4 regions of the Streptomyces sparsogenes subsp. cuspidosporus genome follow, and region 1 is predicted to be linked to each of the others. Evidence: riboswitches for the same ligand, from Rfam matches in the RefSeq annotation. Region 1 holds a riboswitch; each other region holds the start of a gene.

Region 1 (4,190 bases):
GCGCTGGCGATCGGCGCGACGACGGTGGGCTGGGCCGCCAGCCAGGCCAGGGCGACGGTCGCGTGCTCGGCGCCGTGGTTGGCGGCCACGTCGTCCAGGGCGGCGAGGACCTTCTGGCCGCGCTCGGTGTCCAGGTACTTGCCCGCGCCCTGGGCGCGGGCGCTGTCGATGGTGGCACCGGGGCGGTACTTGCCGGTGAGGAAGCCGGAGGCGAGGGCGTAGTACGGGACGGTCGCCACGCCGTGGCGGGCGGCGACCTCGGCCAGCTCGCCCTCGAAGGTGTCGCGGGAGACCAGGTTGTAGTGCGGCTGGAGGGCCACGTAGCGGGCCAGGTTCTCCTTCGCGGAGAAGTCCAGGGCCGCCTCCAGGCGCTCGGCGGAGATGTTGGAGGCCGCGATCTCGCGGACCTTGCCCGCCTTCACCAGCTCGTCCAGCGTGGAGATGATCTCCTCGATCGGCACCGAGGGGTCGTCGTAGTGGGTGTAGTACAGGTCGATGTAGTCGGTGCGCAGGCGCTTCAGGGACTCGTCGACGCCCGCCTTGACGGCCGCTGCGGACAGGCCGCGCGGGGTGGGGACGCCGGCGCCGACCTTGGTGGCGAGGACGATGTCGGCGCGGTCGCCGCGGGAGGCGAGCCAGTCGCCGATGATGGTCTCGGACTCCCCGCCCGAGTTGCCCGGCGCCCAGGCGGAGTAGACGTCCGCGGTGTCGATGAAGTTGCCGCCCGCCGCCGCGTAGGCGTCGAGCACGGCGAAGGACTCGGCCTCGTCCGCCGTCCAGCCGAAGACGTTCCCGCCGAGCGAGAGCGGGTGGACGGACAGACCGCCGATCCGCTTGCGGTGGCCGGGCTGGGTGGTCTGCGGGGACTGCGGGGTCTGTGTGGTGTCAGCCATACGTTGTTTCAGCGCGGGGGCGGAGGGGCGTATTCCCCCGTCGTGGCCCGCACTCACCCAAGATCTCGTAAACGGGCGGGCCAAGCGCCCGTGAAACCATGCCTCGTGAAAAAGGCCTCGTGAAAAGACCGACGGCCCTGGCGTCAAGGGGGGAGAGAGCGCCAGGGCCGCCGGGGTTTCGGGGCCGGACCGGTCACCCGGTCGGGAGGTCCGGGAGGTCACCCGGTCGGGAAGTCACCCGGTCGGGAGGCCACCGGGCAGGAGGTGACGGTCGCCGGTCATGGGGTCAGTCCGTGGTCGCGGAGCCAGGGCATCGGGTTGATCGGGCCGCCGCCGCCCGGCCGGACCTCCAGGTGGAGGTGCGGGCCGGTCACATTGCCCGTGGCGCCGACGCGTCCGATCACCTCGCCGGTCGTCACCGAGCCGGACGTACGGACCATCGAGGACAGGTGGCAGTACCAGATCTCGGTGCCGTCCTCGAGCTTGAGCACGATGCGGTAGCCGTACGAACCGGCCCACCCGGCCGAGGTGATGGTGCCGCCGTGGACCGCCTTGACCGGGGTGCCGGTGGGGGCGGCGAAGTCCTGGCCGGTGTGGTCGGCCGACCACATGTCGCCCGCCTGGCCGAAGGACGCGGTCAGGGTGTAGGAGGCGACGGGGAGGGTGTACTGGGCGGCGAGCTTGGCCAGCCGCTCGGCCTCGGCCTTCTTGCGGGCCGCCTCCTCGGCCTTCCGCTTGGCCTCCGCCTCGGCGGCCTTCTTCTTCGCGTCGATGTCGGACTGCCGCTCCGCCGCCGCGTCGGCGGCCTTCTGGGCGGCGGCCCGGGCCGCGGCCTGGCGCTGCGACTCGTCGGCGGCGTTCTGCTGGTTCTCGGCCTGCTGCAGGATGCGGGCGCGCAGCGCCTCGCCCGCGTCGGTGGCGCCGTTGGCCTGGTCCTCGGTGGTCAGGCCGGCCTGGGAGAGGGGGGCCGCGGAGGTGGCGGGGCCGTCGGAGTCCGAGTCGGAGTCGGAGATCAGCGAGCCGATGCCGGGCAGGTCCGCGGCGTCGGGGAGGGCCTCCTTGACCTGGCCGGCGATGTGGCCGAGGTCCGGCATGGAGATGGGGGCCTTGGGGCGGTCCTTGGCGCTGGCCATTCCGCCCGCGCCGACGGCCGCGATCACGCCGACGCCGAGGACGGCGCCGCTGCGCGCCATCGTGCCGCCGCGCTGCTTGGGGACGCGGTGCCGGCCGCGCACGGGGGCTATGGACTCCTCGGTGGGATTCCACTCCTCCCACGTCTCGGTGTCCCGGCCGGCCTTCGCCTCGGCGGCCGGTTCGAACCAGGAGCCGTAGCGGGTCGCTGTCCCCGCTCCGGCACCGGATGTGCGGGACGGGGCTTCTTCAAGGGCAGACCTGTTGGACGCCACGCGGGCGCACTCCTTTCCTTCCCTCTCGCCTACCGGGTTAGCTGACGGGTTCGGAGCAGGAAGGTCTCCTACGGGTCAGGTTCGACCCGATTCACCCCAAGGTTGGTGGTTCCCCGGTTCCCTTGGTGTTGCTTTGTCGCTGTGCTGCTGGTGCTGCTGCTGTGCGTGCGGGATTCGGCGACGGCGCACGGTGCCGCCTCTTGCGGCGGCGGTGACGACCGCGCTGCGTTATCGAACGTTAATAGAAGCCGTGACGTGATTCCAAGCTGTTCCGGGGAATCAGAGGAACCTTTGAGGTGAACTTAACGCCCAACTTCGGGCAAACGAGGGCGAGTCAGTGGTGTCGTGGGCACGCTCAGAAACGCTCTCGGGTTGATCGTGTGTCAATTGTTACCCGAAACGATCACGCTCCACTACGGAGCGTGTCCTACGGAGCGTGTTCGGGTACGGCGCCGGACGTCACCGGCGCGCGGCGCAGCGCCAGCAGCGCCATGTCGTCCGTGGTGCCGCCGCCCGTGTGCCGTTCCACATCCGCCACCAGGGCGTCGAGCAGCTCCACCGGGGTGGCGAAGCGGCGGCCGCGCAGCCGGGCCTCCGGGTCGTAGAAGGTGCCCTGCGCGTCGCGTGCCTCGCTCACCCCGTCGGTGAACAGCAGCAGGGTCACCCCCTCCGCGAAGGGCAGCTCCTCCACCCGGTCCGGCCAGGCCCCCAGGTCGCCCATCCCCAGCGGCAGCGCCGGCACCTCGGGCTCGGCGGAGCGCACCGAGCCGTCCGCGTGCAGCAGGAGCGGCGCGGGGTGGCCCCTGTTGATCAGCCGGAGCAGGGAGTCGCCGCGCGGGATCTCGGCCAGCACCGCCGTGATGAACCCCTCGATCTGCTCGAAGTCGGCCCGCCGGGCCCGCTCGCGCTGCAGCGCCCGCTCCAGCCGGAGCGCGAGCCCCTCCAGCGTCGCCTCCTGCTCGGCGGCCTCCCGGAACGCGCCGACGGTGATCGCGACCACCTCGACCGCCCCCAGCCCCTTGCCCCGTACGTCGCCGATGAGCATCCGTACGCCGTGCGGGGTGTCCTGCACGGCGTACAGGTCGCCGCCGATCGCGGCGTCCTGCTCCGCCGCCACGTACCGGGCCGCGACGTCCAGGCCGGCGAGCCGGGCCGGCGGCACGGGAAGCACGGCGCGCTGGGCCGCCTCCGCGATGCCGCGGGCCGAGGCCAGCCGCCTGCCGCCGCGGCGGACGACGTGGCTGATGAGGAGTGCCAGCAGGGCGACCGTCACGACGGTGGCGATCTCGGTGGCCGACTGGGCCCAGTCCCGGACCCCGTGCAGCTCGGCCAGCAGGCAGGCGGCGGTGACGGCGAGGGCCCCGGTGAGGGCGGTCAGCCGCAGCGGATAGAGGGGGGCGGCGACCAGCGGGGCGGCGGCGAAGAAGGGCGCGGCGGTGTAGGCCGGCGGGCTGCTGATGTCGTAGACGACCCCGCCCACGATGAGGATGGCGGGGAGCCAGGACGCGAAGCGGGGGCTGGGCATGCCCTCGGGCGCCTCGTCCCCCGCGCGGGGCGCGTCCGCGCGCGGCCTCGCGCGCCGGGGCACGTGCGGGCCCGTACGCCGTGCGGGTCTCGTACGCCGCGCCGGGCGCCCTTCGCCGCGCGGGTCCGTACGGGCGTCCGTACGCGCTCTGCTCCCTCGCACCCGCACCGGTCGCTCCCGCTTCCCTGGCCCGCTTCCCCGGCCCGCTCCGCCCGGCGGCCCCGGCCGGCGGATCCGGCCGGTACGCGCCGTCTCGTACGCGACGCCTGGCCCGCGCCGTCCCGTACGCCGCGCCGTCTCGCACGCCGCGCCGCGCCCTCCTCCTCAGGCTCGCGGGTGACGGGGCGCCGGGCGAGCCGGTGTCGG
Region 2 (4,190 bases), on a different contig from region 1:
GCCGCCGTCGACGAGGAGCTGGCCCGGTTCGCCGAGGAGGGGCCGACGCCCGAGGAGATGGAGCGCGCCCAGGCCCAGCTGGAGCGCGAGTGGCTGGACCGGCTGGCCACGGTCGGCGGCCGCGCCGACGAGCTGTGCCGTTACGCGGTGCTGTTCGGCGACCCGCAGCTGGCGCTGACCGCCGTGGAGCGGGTCCTCCAGGTGACGGCCGAGGAGGTGCGGGCCGTGGCCCAGGCCAGGCTGCGCCCCGACAACCGCGCGGTGCTGGTCTACGAACCGGTCCAGGGCGCCCAGCAGGCCGACGACACCGCCGAGGACAACGACGCAGAAGGGGAGTCGGCCCAGTGAGCGACGCCGTCACCACCACCATGACCTTCCACCCGCAGCCGCGGCCGGGCGCCGCCAAGCCGTGGGCGTTCCCGGCCCCCGAGCGCGCCGAGCTGTCCAACGGGCTGACCGTGCTGCGCTGCCACCGCCCCGGCCAGCAGGTCGTCGCCGTGGAGATCAACCTGGCCGCCCCGCTGGAGGCCGAGCCGGCCGGGCTCGACGGCATCGCCACGATCATGGCCCGCGCCCTGTCCGAGGGCACCGACAAGCACACCGCCGAGGAGTTCGCGGCCGAGCTGGAGCGCTGCGGTGCCACCTTGGACGCCCACGCGGACCACCCCGGCGTCCGGGTGTCGCTGGAGGTCCCCGTCTCCCGGCTGCCCAAGGCGCTCGGCCTGCTGGCCGACGCGCTGCGCGCGCCCGCCTTCCCCGAGGGCGAGGTCGAGCGGCTGGTGCGCAACCGCCTGGACGAGATCCCGCACGAGCTGGCCAACCCCGCCCGGCGCGCCTCGATGGCGCTGTCGAAGGAGCTCTTCCCGGCCGAGGCCCGGATGTCCCGGCCGCGCCAGGGCACCCAGGAGACCGTCGAGGGCATCGACGCCGCGGCCGTGCGGGCCTTCTACGAGGCGCATGTCCGCCCCTCCACCACGACCGCCGTGGTGGTCGGCGACCTGACCGGCGTCGACCTCGACAAGGCGCTGGCCGAGACCCTCGGCACCTGGACCGGGGGCGCCGCCGAGCCGCGCCCGATGGCGCCGATCACCGCCGACGACACCGGCCGGGTGGTCATCGTGGACCGGCCGGGCGCGGTGCAGACGCAGCTGCTCATCGGGCGGATCGGCGCCGACCGGCACGACCGGGTCTGGCCCGCCCAGGTGCTGGGCACCTACTGCCTGGGCGGCACCCTCACCTCCCGGCTCGACCGGGTGCTGCGCGAGGAGAAGGGCTACACCTACGGCGTGCGGGCCTTCGGCCAGGTGCTGCGCTCGACGGCCCCGGACGCCTCCGGAGGAGCCACGGGCGCGGCGATGCTGGCCATCAGCGGCTCGGTGGCCACCGAGGTCACCGGCCCGGCCCTGGAGGACCTGTGGAAGGTGCTGGGCACGCTGAAGGAGGAGGGCCTCACTGACGCCGAGCGCGACGTCGCCGTGCAGAACCTCGTCGGGGTGGCCCCGCTGAAGTACGAGACGGCGGCCGCCGTCGCGGGCACCCTCGCCGACCAGGTCGAGCAGCACCTGCCGGATGACTTCCAGGCGCAGCTGTACACCCGTCTCGCGGAGACCGGCACGGTGGAGGCGACCGCCGCGGTGGTGAGCGCCTTCCCGCCCGACCGGCTGGTCACGGTGCTCGTCGGCGACGCCTCGAAGATCGAGGAGCCGGTCAAGACGCTGGGCATCGGCGAGGTGCGCGTCATCCAGGGCTGATCCGTCGGGAGGGCCGCGCGAGCGGGCCGAACAGACCGTGAGAAAAGGGACCCTGGCGCCGTTTCAGGCGCCGGGGTCCTCCTGTTTGCCCGCTTTATAGCAGAGGTCGCCCGTCTGGTCGGGCGTGTCTGTGGGGAAACCAACAAAAGAGTGGAACCGTTTGGCGATCGAAAGTGGTGCCGTTTAGCGTCAGTGCGGTTGTCCGCCCGAGCCACGCCGCACCCGCGGCACGGGCAACCATCGCCGAGTCCCCGTACGGCGCGAGCCAGGGGAGCCGGGGAACCAGCCTCGCCCGGCGCCGTCCGCGGCGTCCGAGGGGCGATTCCCAGGGGTGAATCGGGTGACCTCCCCGCGAGGGACGAGGGGCCCGTAGGAGACCTTCCTGCTCCGAACCCGACAGCTAACCCGGTAGGCGAGAAGGAAGGAAAGGAGTGCGCCACACGATGGCGTTCACCCGTGCCACCGGGAAGCACCGCCGACCCAGTCGCGCCCCCCGCGCCGTCCGCTCCGGCGCGAACCTCGCGGGCATAGCCACCCTTGCCGCCACCGGCGTGGTGGCCGGTCTCGCCGCCCCGGCCCTCGCCGCGACGGACGACGGCCTCACCGCCGAGGACACCGGGCTGCGCCAGGCCGTCGCCATCGGCGGTGAACTCGCCGACCAGGTCGCGGCCCAGGCACAGACCCAGCAGAGCGCCGCCGACGAGGCCGCCGCCAAGGCGGCCGCGCAGGCCCAGGCTCGCAAGGAGGCCGCGAGGCAGGCGGCCGAGGCCAAGCGGAAGGCCGAGGCGGCCGCGAAGAAGGCCAAGCAGGAGCGCGAGGCCAAGGAGCGGGCCGCGCGCGAGGCCGAGCGCAAGCGGCTGAACACGTTCGTGCTGCCGGTCACCGGCTCGTACGTCTCCACCAGCTACCAGTCCTCCAGCGGCCTGTGGTCCTCCGGCAGCCACACCGGGGTGGACTTCCACGCCGCGACCGGGACCCCGGTGCACTCCGTGGGCTCCGGCACCGTCGTCGAGGCCGGCTGGGGCGGCGCGTACGGCAACAACGTCGTGATCAAGATGAACGACGGCACCTACACCCAGTACGGCCACCTGTCGTCCATCGGCGTCTCCGTGGGCCAGACCGTCACCCCCGGCCAGCAGATCGGGCTGTCCGGCGACACGGGCAATGTGACCGGGCCGCATCTGCACTTCGAGGCCCGCACCAGCCCCGACTACGGCTCGGACATCGACCCCGTCGCCTACCTGCGCTCGCACGGCGTCAACATCTGACAGGCGCGCCATCCGCCAGGCGCAGGCCCACCGACGCCACGAAGGCCCCCGGTCCAGCGGACCGGGGGCCTTCGGCATACCCGCCCGCCCTGGCCAAAAAATTTCCATGAAATCCTCCCGCCGGTCGGAAAACGAAGCCGCTTCGAATAGAGTCGCTGAATACGCGTCAATCGGCTGCGTTTCGCGGAGATTAAGGCGGAGGTTCGACGATGCGGGACCGGAAGTGAACGGCGATACGACCGCGATCCAGGGAGGTCGCCGAATTTCGGCGCACGCGGTGTGTACGGCGATCCGCGACGACATCGTCTCCGGCACCTTCGCGCCGGGCAGCCGGCTGATCGAGGACCTCCTCGCCCGGCGCTACGGCGTCTCCCGGGTGCCCGTGCGCGAGGCGCTGCGCACGCTGGAGTCGGAGGGCTTCGTGACCACCCGCAGGCACGCGGGCGCGTGTGTCGCGCAGCCGTCCGAGCGGGAGGCCGCCGACCTGCTGGACATCCGCGCGCTGCTGGAGCCGCTGGGCGCCGCGCGGGCGGCCCAGCGCCGCACCGAGGCGCATCTGAAGGTGCTGCGCGGCCTGGTCCGGCTCGGCCAGGAGCGGGCCCGGCACGGCCAGTTGGGCGAGCTGCGGGCGCTGAGCGACTGGTTCCACGAGACGCTGGCCCAGGCCTCCGGCACCCCGAGCCTGGCCGGGCTGCTGGTACAGCTGCGGCGCAAGATCGCCTGGGTGTACACGGTGGAACCGGCCCGCCGGGCCGCGCCGCCCGCCCCGGGGGGCGCCCCGCGCCCCGACTTCTCGTCCCGGGCCGTCGAGTCCTGGGGCGAGCACGGCGCGCTGGTGGACGCCGTGGCGCGCGGCGACGCCGACCGCGCGCGGGCGCTCGCCGCGGCGCACGCCGAGCGCTCGATGTCGGAATACCGGCTGCGCCGCCCCGCCCCCGGTGTGAGGACTTCGAAACCTCCCGTCAACACGACGGGCCTCCGGAATTAACAGCGGCCCCCTATAAAAATGATGGGGATTACCGCCCCGCATTGTCGGCCTGTATCGCCGGCCTGTATCGCTGCCCCGCATTGCCGTCCCGTGTCACCGTCCCGCATTGGTGCCCTGAATTTCTGCCCCGCTCCGGCGGGCGGCGGAAAGCATGAAAAACGCGGCCGCGGCCACCCGGGACGG
Region 3 (4,190 bases), on a different contig from region 1:
GCCCAGTTCTTCAAGCGTCGTTTCCGAGAGGTCCACCAACTCCGTCTCGACCCCGGTCGCCGCTCGCTCCATGACATCGTCCCCCTCTGGACACTCCGTGCCGGCTCAGGCGAGGCCCCTTCACATGGTGGCCCACCCGATAATGATTGCGGAAGGGCGAAAGGGGCCAGTGGGTGTCGGGCCCATCAAGATTTTCGGCCACCTGGGGGCGTCATCTGGCCGCGCTTCCCGGCCAATTCATTTCCGGCGCGTCGGGCCGGGCGCGGGGAGGCCGGGCGCGGGGAGGCCGGGCGCGGGGAGGGGGCAGCGGGCCCGCGCCCGGCCGGGGGTGCCGGGTCAGGGCCGGGAGCCCGGTTCGACGGCGGTGACTTCGAATACGCCGCCGCAGACCTGGAAGGAGCGCGCCGAGGTCTTCATGGAGCCGTAGGAGTCCGGCGGGTAGACGCGAATTTCGGACGCGGTCCGCCAGCAGGGCTTGTCGGACACGCCTTTGTTCAGGGTGTGCAGACTCGCGTAGGCGCTGCCGCCGGGTTTCAGGACGACCGTGGGTCCCGCCGCCCCGCGGCGCTTGGCGGGTTCGCCGATAGCGGTGCCGGGGCCGTCGAGCAGCGATACGCCGGGAAAGCCGGTCAGGGTGCAACTGGCGTCACCGGTATTGGTGAAGGCCAGGGGGACATAGACATTGCCCGCGCCGATATCCGCCCGGCCGGTGGACAGGTTCAGCCGGTCCTTCGAGCAGATGCGGCGGGCGGCGGGGGCGGCGGACGCGGCCTCGGTGGCGACGGACGGCTCGGCCGCCTTCGGCGCCTTCGTGGCGGCCCGGTCGGTCGAGGCGGGAGCGGCCTTGTCGTCCCGGCCTCCGCCGGGCGGGGCGGTGGGGTGCCGGGGGGCGCTCGCGGCCGAGCTGGGAGCGTCGGCCGAGCCGGGTGGCGCCGGCGCCCCGGACTTCGTATCGGCGCCGCAGGCCGTGACGGTGGCCAGCGCGCCGACGAGCAGTGCGGATACGGATAAGGCCGACGGCCGACGCCTCGTGGGCGCCCCGCCGTTCCGCTGTGCCATGGACAACCTCCTGTAGGTCGGGCATCCGGCGGCTCATCTGCCACCACGCCGAGTGCCCCGGCAGCCCCCGTCCATTCCCCTTCGGGCTCCCCTTCCCCCCATGAGCACCCTTATGTCCCCCACGGCATTAATCGCATAGCGGCGGTGATTCGGCATTGCGGATGCCCCGCCGCGATCACCGTCACAATCGCCCCGTCCGAAGCACGGTGACGCGGATCGCGGTGCATCGCCGGCCTGATCGATTTCCGGCCACAGGTCCGTCGAGACCTTGTCGTGACCAAAACGATGTGTTTACTGTGCCGCACCCGCCGGATTCCGTGCGGGGGCCTCCTCCGCCGGAGCGCCGAGTCCTGCCGTGGCGGAGGAGTGACACGACGACCTGTCACGGCAGGAGCGGGGGAACCAGGAAGGCGCCGGGCCACGCCACGTCGGGCGGCACGGCTAGGGGTGAAGCCACGTCACGGTGCCGGGGGCACCGAGCAAGGCGCGGCCGGGCAACTCCCGCCCGAACCCGACAGCTCACCTCGCAGGCGTCAGGAGAGGATGAGCTCAATGGCTGCACGCGGACGTCACCGCAGGCCCCGGCCCCGCCGCGTCTCCCGCGCCTCCCTCGCGTTCACCGCGGGCGGCGCCGGCGTCGCGCTGCCCCTCATAGGCGTCGGCCAGGCGAACGCCGCCTCCGTCGACACCTGGGACAAGGTGGCGGAGTGCGAGTCCACCGACAACTGGAGCATCAACACGGGGAACGGCTACTACGGCGGCCTGCAGTTCTCCCAGTCCACCTGGGAGGCGTTCGGCGGGACGGCCTACGCGGCGCGGGCCGATCTGGCCACCAAGGCCCAGCAGATAGCCGTCGCCGAGAAGGTGCTCGACGCCCAGGGCCCCGGCGCCTGGCCGGTCTGCTCGGTCAAGGCGGGCCTGACCCGCGGCGGTCAGCCCGCGGACGTCTCCCCCGGCACCGCGGCCTCCAAGGCCGCGCCCAGGACCACCCCGAAAGCCGCCCCGAAGGCCACCGCCGCACCGAAGGCCGCCCCCAGGACCGGCACCGAGGCCGCCGACCGGAGCGCGGCCGCCGCGGGGCGCTCCGGCTCCTCGTACACCGTGGTGAGCGGCGACACGCTGTCCCGGATCGCCGACGCGCGGGACGTGGACGGCGGCTGGCAGCGGCTCTACGACGCCAACCGCCGGGTCATCGGCGGCGACCCGGACCTGATCCACCCCGGCCAGAAGCTCACCCTCGACGCGAGCCGGGCCCCGGCCGGGCAGGCCCACCAGACCCGGCCGCGGGCCGGGCAGCCGGACCGGGCCGAGCAGACCGAGCAGGCCGCGCAGCGGGCCAAGCAGGCGGAGCGGGCCAGGCAGCGGGCCGAGCAGGCGGCTCAGCAGCGGGCGGAGCAGGCGCGGAAGGCGCGCGAGCGGGCCGGGCAGTCGGGCTCGTCGGCGCACTCCTCGTCGTCCTTCACCACGCCGGTCGCCGGCCATGCCATCGGCACCGCCTGGGGCGTCCCGGGCAGCCACTGGTCAAGCGGCCACCACACCGGCGTGGACTTCCCCGTGGCCACCGGCACCCAGGTGCGGGCGGTGGGCTCGGCGGAGGTGGTGGCCGCGGGCTGGGGTGGCGCGTACGGCTACCAGGTAGTGCTCCGCCACCCCGACGGCATGTACACCCAGTACGCGCACCTGTCCTCGCTGTCCGTCCACGTCGGCCAGAAGGTGAGCGGCGGCCACCAGATCGGCAGATCCGGGGCGACCGGCAACGTGACCGGCCCGCACGTCCACTTCGAGGTGCGCACCGGCCCCGACTACGGCTCGGACGTCAACCCGCTCGCCTATCTGCGGTCCAAGGGCGTCCAGATCTGAGGGTGTTCGAGGGTGATCCTCTGAGGGGCGTCTCCGAGGGGCGTCTCCGAGGGGGCGTCCCGTACGAACGGAACGGTGCTCTGCCGCGGCCCGATGGCCGCGGCAGGCCCGCCCTACATCACCAGATGTGCCTTCGCGTGCGTGACCTCCTCGATGTCGCCGCCCGCCTTCGAGATCAGCCGGTGAGCGAGGTTGTTCAGCGCCCGCGCCGCCGCGATCTCCTCGCCGACCCGCGGCTGTGCCGGGTCGTCGGGGTTCCGGTTCGCCCGGCCCTGAGCCAGCATCTCGGTCCCGTCGTGCATCCTCAGCCGGACGACCGCTTCGGTCAGCGGGCCGAGCTCACGAAATTCCATTTCGATGTCGCATCCCACGATCGTCTCCATCGCGGTCATCACCTCCTGCGTCACTTACCAGGATGCGCCTCACCTGGCATTCCGGGCGACCGGGACAGCAGGTCGACGACCTCCGCGTCGCTGGTCTGGGAGAAGTCCTCGTACCACTCGCCGACCGCCGAGAACTCCGCCGGGGTGGACAGGCACACCACGTCGTCCGCGTCCTGCCGCAGCGCCTCGGCGGCGTCCGGCGGCGCGACCGGGACGGCGAGGACCACCCGGGCGGCTCCCTGGGCCCGGGCGACCCGGCAGGCGGCCCGGGCCGTGGCGCCGGTGGCGATCCCGTCGTCCACGACGATCACCGTCCGGCCGCCGACCGCGACCCGCGGCCGACCGCGCCGGAACCGCCGCGCCTGCCGGGTCAGCTCCTCCTGCTCGTCACGCTCCACCTCCGCCAGCTCCTCCTCGCGCGCCCGGCTCATCCGCACGATCGCGTCGTGCACCACGCGCACCCCGCCCTCGCCGATGGCGCCGAAGCCCAGCTCGCGGTGGAAGGGGACGCCGAGCTTGCGCACGATGATCACGTCCAGGGGGGCCTCGAGCTCCCGCGCGACCTCGAAGCCCACCGGCACCCCGCCGCGCGGCAGCCCGAGCACCACCGGGTCCTCGTCGGCCAGCGGCCGCAGCCGGGCGGCCAGGCGCCGCCCGGCGTCCGCGCGGTCGACGAAGATCATGATCACCCCCAGCGCAGGAGACCGGACCGAAGAGCCGGCCGCCCGTCGCCTCGCCCGGCCCCCTTACGAATCAATCCGAGAATGCGCCCGTCCGCAAACCGGCGGGGACCCGGTCGGCCCCGCCGGCGCGCGCGAGTGGGCGGGGGCGGCCCACCCTGGAGCCATGGAGAACGCCACGGATCCGAGCGAGTCCGGCCATCTCGTC
Region 4 (4,190 bases), on a different contig from region 1:
GCCAGCCGCCGCTCCTCCTCCAGCTCCTTGGTCTGGCCGAGCGCGCGCATGTGGGGGAAGACCCCGTCCTCCATGCCGCTGAGGAAGACCACCGGGAACTCCAGGCCCTTGGCGGTGTGCAGCGTCATCAGGGTGATGACCCCGGAGCCCTCGGTGTCGTCGTCGGGGATCTGGTCGGAGTCGGCGACGAGCGCGACCTGCTCCAGGAACTCCGCGAGCGTGCCCGGGTTCTCCTCGCCGCGCTCCTGCTCGTACTCCAGGGCGACGGCCGCGAGCTCCTGGAGGTTCTCGATACGGGTCTCGTCCTGCGGGTCCGTGGACGCCTGCAACTCGGCCAGATAGCCCGTGCGCTCGAGCACCGCCTCCAGCACGGTGGCCGGCCCCGCGCCCGACTCGGCGATCGTCCGCAGCTCCTCCATCAGCACGTTGAACCGCTTCACCGCGTTTGCCGAGCGGGCCGCCATGCCGTACGCCTCGTCGACCCGGCGCAGCGCCTGCGGGAAGGTGATCTTCTCGCGCAGCGCCAGCGCGTCGATCATCGCCTCGGCGCGCTCGCCGATGCCGCGCTTCGGCACGTTCAGAATCCGGCGCAGCGGGACGGCGTCCTCCGGGTTGGCCAGCACCCGCAGATACGCGAGGACGTCGCGAACCTCCTTGCGCTCGTAGAAGCGCACGCCGCCGACGACCTTGTACGGCAGCCCGACCCGGATGAAGACCTCTTCGAAGACACGGGACTGGGCGTTGGTCCGGTAGAAGACGGCCACGTCCCCGGCCCGGGCCTCGCCGGCGTCCGTCAGCCGGTCGATCTCGTCGGCGACGAACTGCGCCTCGTCGTGCTCGGTGTCGGCGACATAGCCGGTGATGGTGGCGCCGGCGCCGGCCTCGGTCCACAGGTTCTTCGGGCGGCGGTTCTCGTTGCGCTCGATGACGGCGTTGGCCGCGCTGAGGATCGTCTGGGTGGAGCGGTAGTTCTGCTCCAGCAGGATGGTGGTGGCGTCCGGGTAGTCCTCCTCGAACTGGAGGATGTTACGGATCGTGGCGCCCCGGAAGGCGTAGATCGACTGGTCGGCGTCGCCCACCACGCACAGCTCGGCGGGCGGGATCGCGTCGCCGCCGTCACCCTCGCCGCCGTCGCCGCCGGCGGCCACCGGGCCGGTGCCCACCAGCTCGCGCACCAGCGTGTACTGCGCGTGGTTGGTGTCCTGGTACTCGTCGACCAGGACGTGCCGGAAGCGGCGGCGGTAGTGCTCGGCGACGTCCGGGAACGCCTGGAGCAGATTGACCGTCGTCATGATGATGTCGTCGAAGTCGAGGGCATTGGCCTCGCGCAGCCGCGACTGGTACATCGCGTACGCCTCGGCGAGGGTCTTCTCGAAGCCGTCCGACGCCTGTCCGGCGAAGGTCTCCTCGTCGATGAGCTCGTTCTTCAGGTTGGAGATCTTGGCGCTGAAGGACTTGGGCGGATACCGCTTGGGGTCGAGGTCCAGGTCCCGGCACACCAGCGCCATCAGCCGCTTGGAGTCGGCCGCGTCGTAGATCGAGAAGGAGGACGTGAAGCCGAGCTTCTTGGACTCGCGGCGCAGGATGCGCACACAGGCGCTGTGGAAGGTCGATACCCACATGGCCTTGGCGCGCGGGCCGACCAGCTCCTCGACCCGCTCCTTCATCTCGCCCGCGGCCTTGTTGGTGAAGGTGATGGCGAGGATCTGGCCGGGGTGGACCCCGCGCGCGCCGAGCAGATGCGCGATGCGGTGGGTGAGCACCCGGGTCTTGCCGGATCCGGCACCCGCGACGATCAGCAGCGGCGAGCCGGTGTGGACCACGGCGGCTCTCTGCTGCTCGTTGAGCCCCTCGAGCAGCGCGGCCGGGTCCACGGCGGGCCGGGCGGCGCCGTCGCGGTAGTACGCCTCCCGGGGGGCGGGCGCGTCGAACCTCCCGGCGAAGAGGTCGTGCGGGACGTCCTCACCGGCGGGCCGGCCGTCGTCCTCGGGCGGCGGGGGCTCCTCGTCCGGGGGCCCGAGATCCGCCAGGAAGCTGTCGTCAAAGAGGCTGCTCATCGCTCACCGAGTCTAGGACGCCGCACTGACAGCGTACGTACGGATGTCACGAAACGGTTTCGGGGCAATTCGAACACAGGCTTCACACGGGCCCCACAAGCCCGCTACCGTCCACCGTCAGGCGGCCCGGAACCCGTCGGCGACCGCGCCGGCACGGGCTGTCTCCGCCGAGTCCGGCCCCGCCGCGAGGCGGCTGGAGCCGGGGACCCACGCGCATCACCGGGGTGAATCGGCCCGTGCGGCGACCCAGCCGCCGCACGGCCCGTAGGGCAGCCTTCCGACGCCCGAACCCGACAGCTAACCCGGTAGGCGGTCCACGGAAGGAGTCGCCTCCCTTGGCGTCGCACCGCAAGCCCCGGGCCCGGACACTGGACTCGGCCACCGGCCGCCGCACCGCCGTCTCCGTCACCATGGCGGCCCTCGCGTCCGTCACCCTGCTGAGCCAGACGGCGAGCGCCGAGCCCGGCAAGCCCAAGCCGTCGATCGAAGAGGTCAAGAAGAAGGTCGACACGCTCTACCACCAGGCGGAGTCCGCCACCCAGGGCTACAACGCGGCCAAGGAGCGCACGGGCGCGCAGCGCGCCAAGGTGGACAAGCTGCTCGACGGCATCGCCGACCGGGCCGAGAAGCTGAACGAGGCACAGCGGACGCTGGGCACCTACGCGGCGGCGCAGTACCGCGGCGGCGGCATGGCCTCCTCCACCGCGACCCTGCTGTTCGCCTCCGACCCGCAGGGCATCTTCGACCAGTCCCACCTGATGGACCGGCTGACCAAAAGGCAGAAGAAGGCCGTCGCCGACTTCAGGTCGCAGCAGGCGAAGGCCGCCGAGGAGCGCGCGAAGGCCACCGAGTCCCTGGCCGCGCTGACCCGCTCCCAGGAGCAGCTGAAGACCAGGAAGAAGACCGTCCAGGACAAGCTCACCCAGGCCCGCCGGCTGCTGTCCGAGCTGACCGCCGAGGAGAAGGCGCGGCTGGCGGCGATCGAGCGGAAGAAGGCGGAGGAGGCCCGCCGCAAGGCCGCGGAGCTGGCGCGGAAGCAGCGGGAGGCGGCGGAGCGGCAGCGGGAGCAGCAGCAGGACCAGGGCGGCGGCTCCGGCTCGACCACCCCGTCGGGGTCCTCCGACACCTCCGGCGGCTCGCACTCCACCAGGGCCGACAAGGCCATCGCCTTCGCGCGCTCGCAGCTCGGCAAGCCGTACGTCTGGGGCGCGACCGGCCCCAACTCCTACGACTGCTCGGGGCTCACCCAGGCCGCATGGAAGACCGCCGGGGTCTCACTGCCGCGCACCACCTGGGACCAGGTGAAGGTCGGCACCCGCGTGTCGACCTCCGACCTCCAGCCGGGCGATCTCGTCTTCTTCTATGACGACATCAGCCATGTCGGTCTCTATATAGGCGACGGAATGATGATCCACGCCCCCAAGCCGGGTGATGTGGTCAAGAAGGCGCCGATCACCGAGATGCCGATCTACGGAAGCGTCCGCCCGGCGTAGCCGGTCACGCCAACGGGCAGGTCAGCCCGTCGCGTCAAACCGGTCGGGTCGAACCGGTCGGGTCGAACCGGTCGGGTCGAACCGGTCGCGCTCCCGGGCCCCGGACGGCGGCCGACCGCCGCCGCCCAGGGCCCGGGGGCCGGCTCAGGTGCCGGGCTTGCGGCCGTAGACGAAGACGTCGTCGCCGTTCCGCAGCATGCTCCAGTACTTCTTGGCGTCGGCCTTGCGCATGTTGACGCAGCCGTGGGAGCCGGGCGGCGACCACACGCTGCCCGCGATGGAGTGGAAGGCCTGGCCGCCGTCGAAGAACTGGCTGTAGGGCATCGCCACGTCGTAGATCGTCGACCAGTGGTCGATGTCCCGCCAGTAGATCTTCTTCAGCCCGCCCCGGGTCTCGTACCGGTCACGGCCGGTGCGCACCGGCACCGGGCCGAACTTCAGCCGCGAGCCGTCCTGGATCCAGCTCAGCTGGCGGGTGAGGTCCACGCAGGCGATGCGGCCCTTGTTGGTGGGGCACTTCCTCGCCTTGTTCGGGTTGTGCCCCGCCGCCTTCTGCTTGTTGATCAGGTCCATCACGCCCCAGGTGACCGGCCCCGCGTACCCGATGGTCGGGCTGATGCCGTGGTTGACCTGGAACTTC

What was found. A riboswitch is a leader RNA that binds a small molecule or an ion and turns the genes downstream of it on or off. The one in region 1 is predicted to bind cyclic di-AMP.
Region 2: it holds a riboswitch for cyclic di-AMP, as region 1 does, so the genes downstream of both, ABFY07_RS14070 (M23 family metallopeptidase) here and ABFY07_RS35945 (M23 family metallopeptidase) in region 1, are expected to answer to the same signal.
Region 3: it holds a riboswitch for cyclic di-AMP, as region 1 does, so the genes downstream of both, ABFY07_RS23275 (transglycosylase family protein) here and ABFY07_RS35945 (M23 family metallopeptidase) in region 1, are expected to answer to the same signal.
Region 4: it holds a riboswitch for cyclic di-AMP, as region 1 does, so the genes downstream of both, ABFY07_RS34580 (C40 family peptidase) here and ABFY07_RS35945 (M23 family metallopeptidase) in region 1, are expected to answer to the same signal.

Annotation. Positions count from the first base shown of each region.
Region 1 is NZ_BAAASD010000048.1:7,918-12,107, forward strand. Features, by position in the region: gene ABFY07_RS35940 (aldo/keto reductase) at 1-893, opposite strand, end outside; gene ABFY07_RS35945 (M23 family metallopeptidase) at 1,172-2,299, opposite strand; cyclic di-AMP (ydaO/yuaA leader) riboswitch at 2,311-2,448, opposite strand; gene ABFY07_RS35950 (PP2C family protein-serine/threonine phosphatase) at 2,727-3,824, opposite strand.
Region 2 is NZ_BAAASD010000009.1:102,973-107,162, forward strand. Features, by position in the region: gene ABFY07_RS14060 (M16 family metallopeptidase) at 1-348, shown strand, start outside; gene ABFY07_RS14065 (M16 family metallopeptidase) at 345-1,751, shown strand; cyclic di-AMP (ydaO/yuaA leader) riboswitch at 1,983-2,180, shown strand; gene ABFY07_RS14070 (M23 family metallopeptidase) at 2,195-3,019, shown strand; gene ABFY07_RS14075 (GntR family transcriptional regulator) at 3,297-4,007, shown strand.
Region 3 is NZ_BAAASD010000020.1:97,798-101,987, reverse strand. Features, by position in the region: gene ABFY07_RS23280 (DUF4232 domain-containing protein) at 337-1,059, opposite strand; cyclic di-AMP (ydaO/yuaA leader) riboswitch at 1,425-1,606, shown strand; gene ABFY07_RS23275 (transglycosylase family protein) at 1,612-2,919, shown strand; gene ABFY07_RS23270 (dsRBD fold-containing protein) at 3,033-3,302, opposite strand; partial or broken gene ABFY07_RS23265 (phosphoribosyltransferase) at 3,347-3,985, opposite strand; gene ABFY07_RS23260 (hypothetical protein) at 4,149-4,190, shown strand, end outside.
Region 4 is NZ_BAAASD010000043.1:37,654-41,843, reverse strand. Features, by position in the region: gene pcrA (DNA helicase PcrA) at 1-2,057, opposite strand, end outside; cyclic di-AMP (ydaO/yuaA leader) riboswitch at 2,213-2,384, shown strand; gene ABFY07_RS34580 (C40 family peptidase) at 2,393-3,550, shown strand; gene ABFY07_RS34575 (L,D-transpeptidase) at 3,695-4,190, opposite strand, start outside.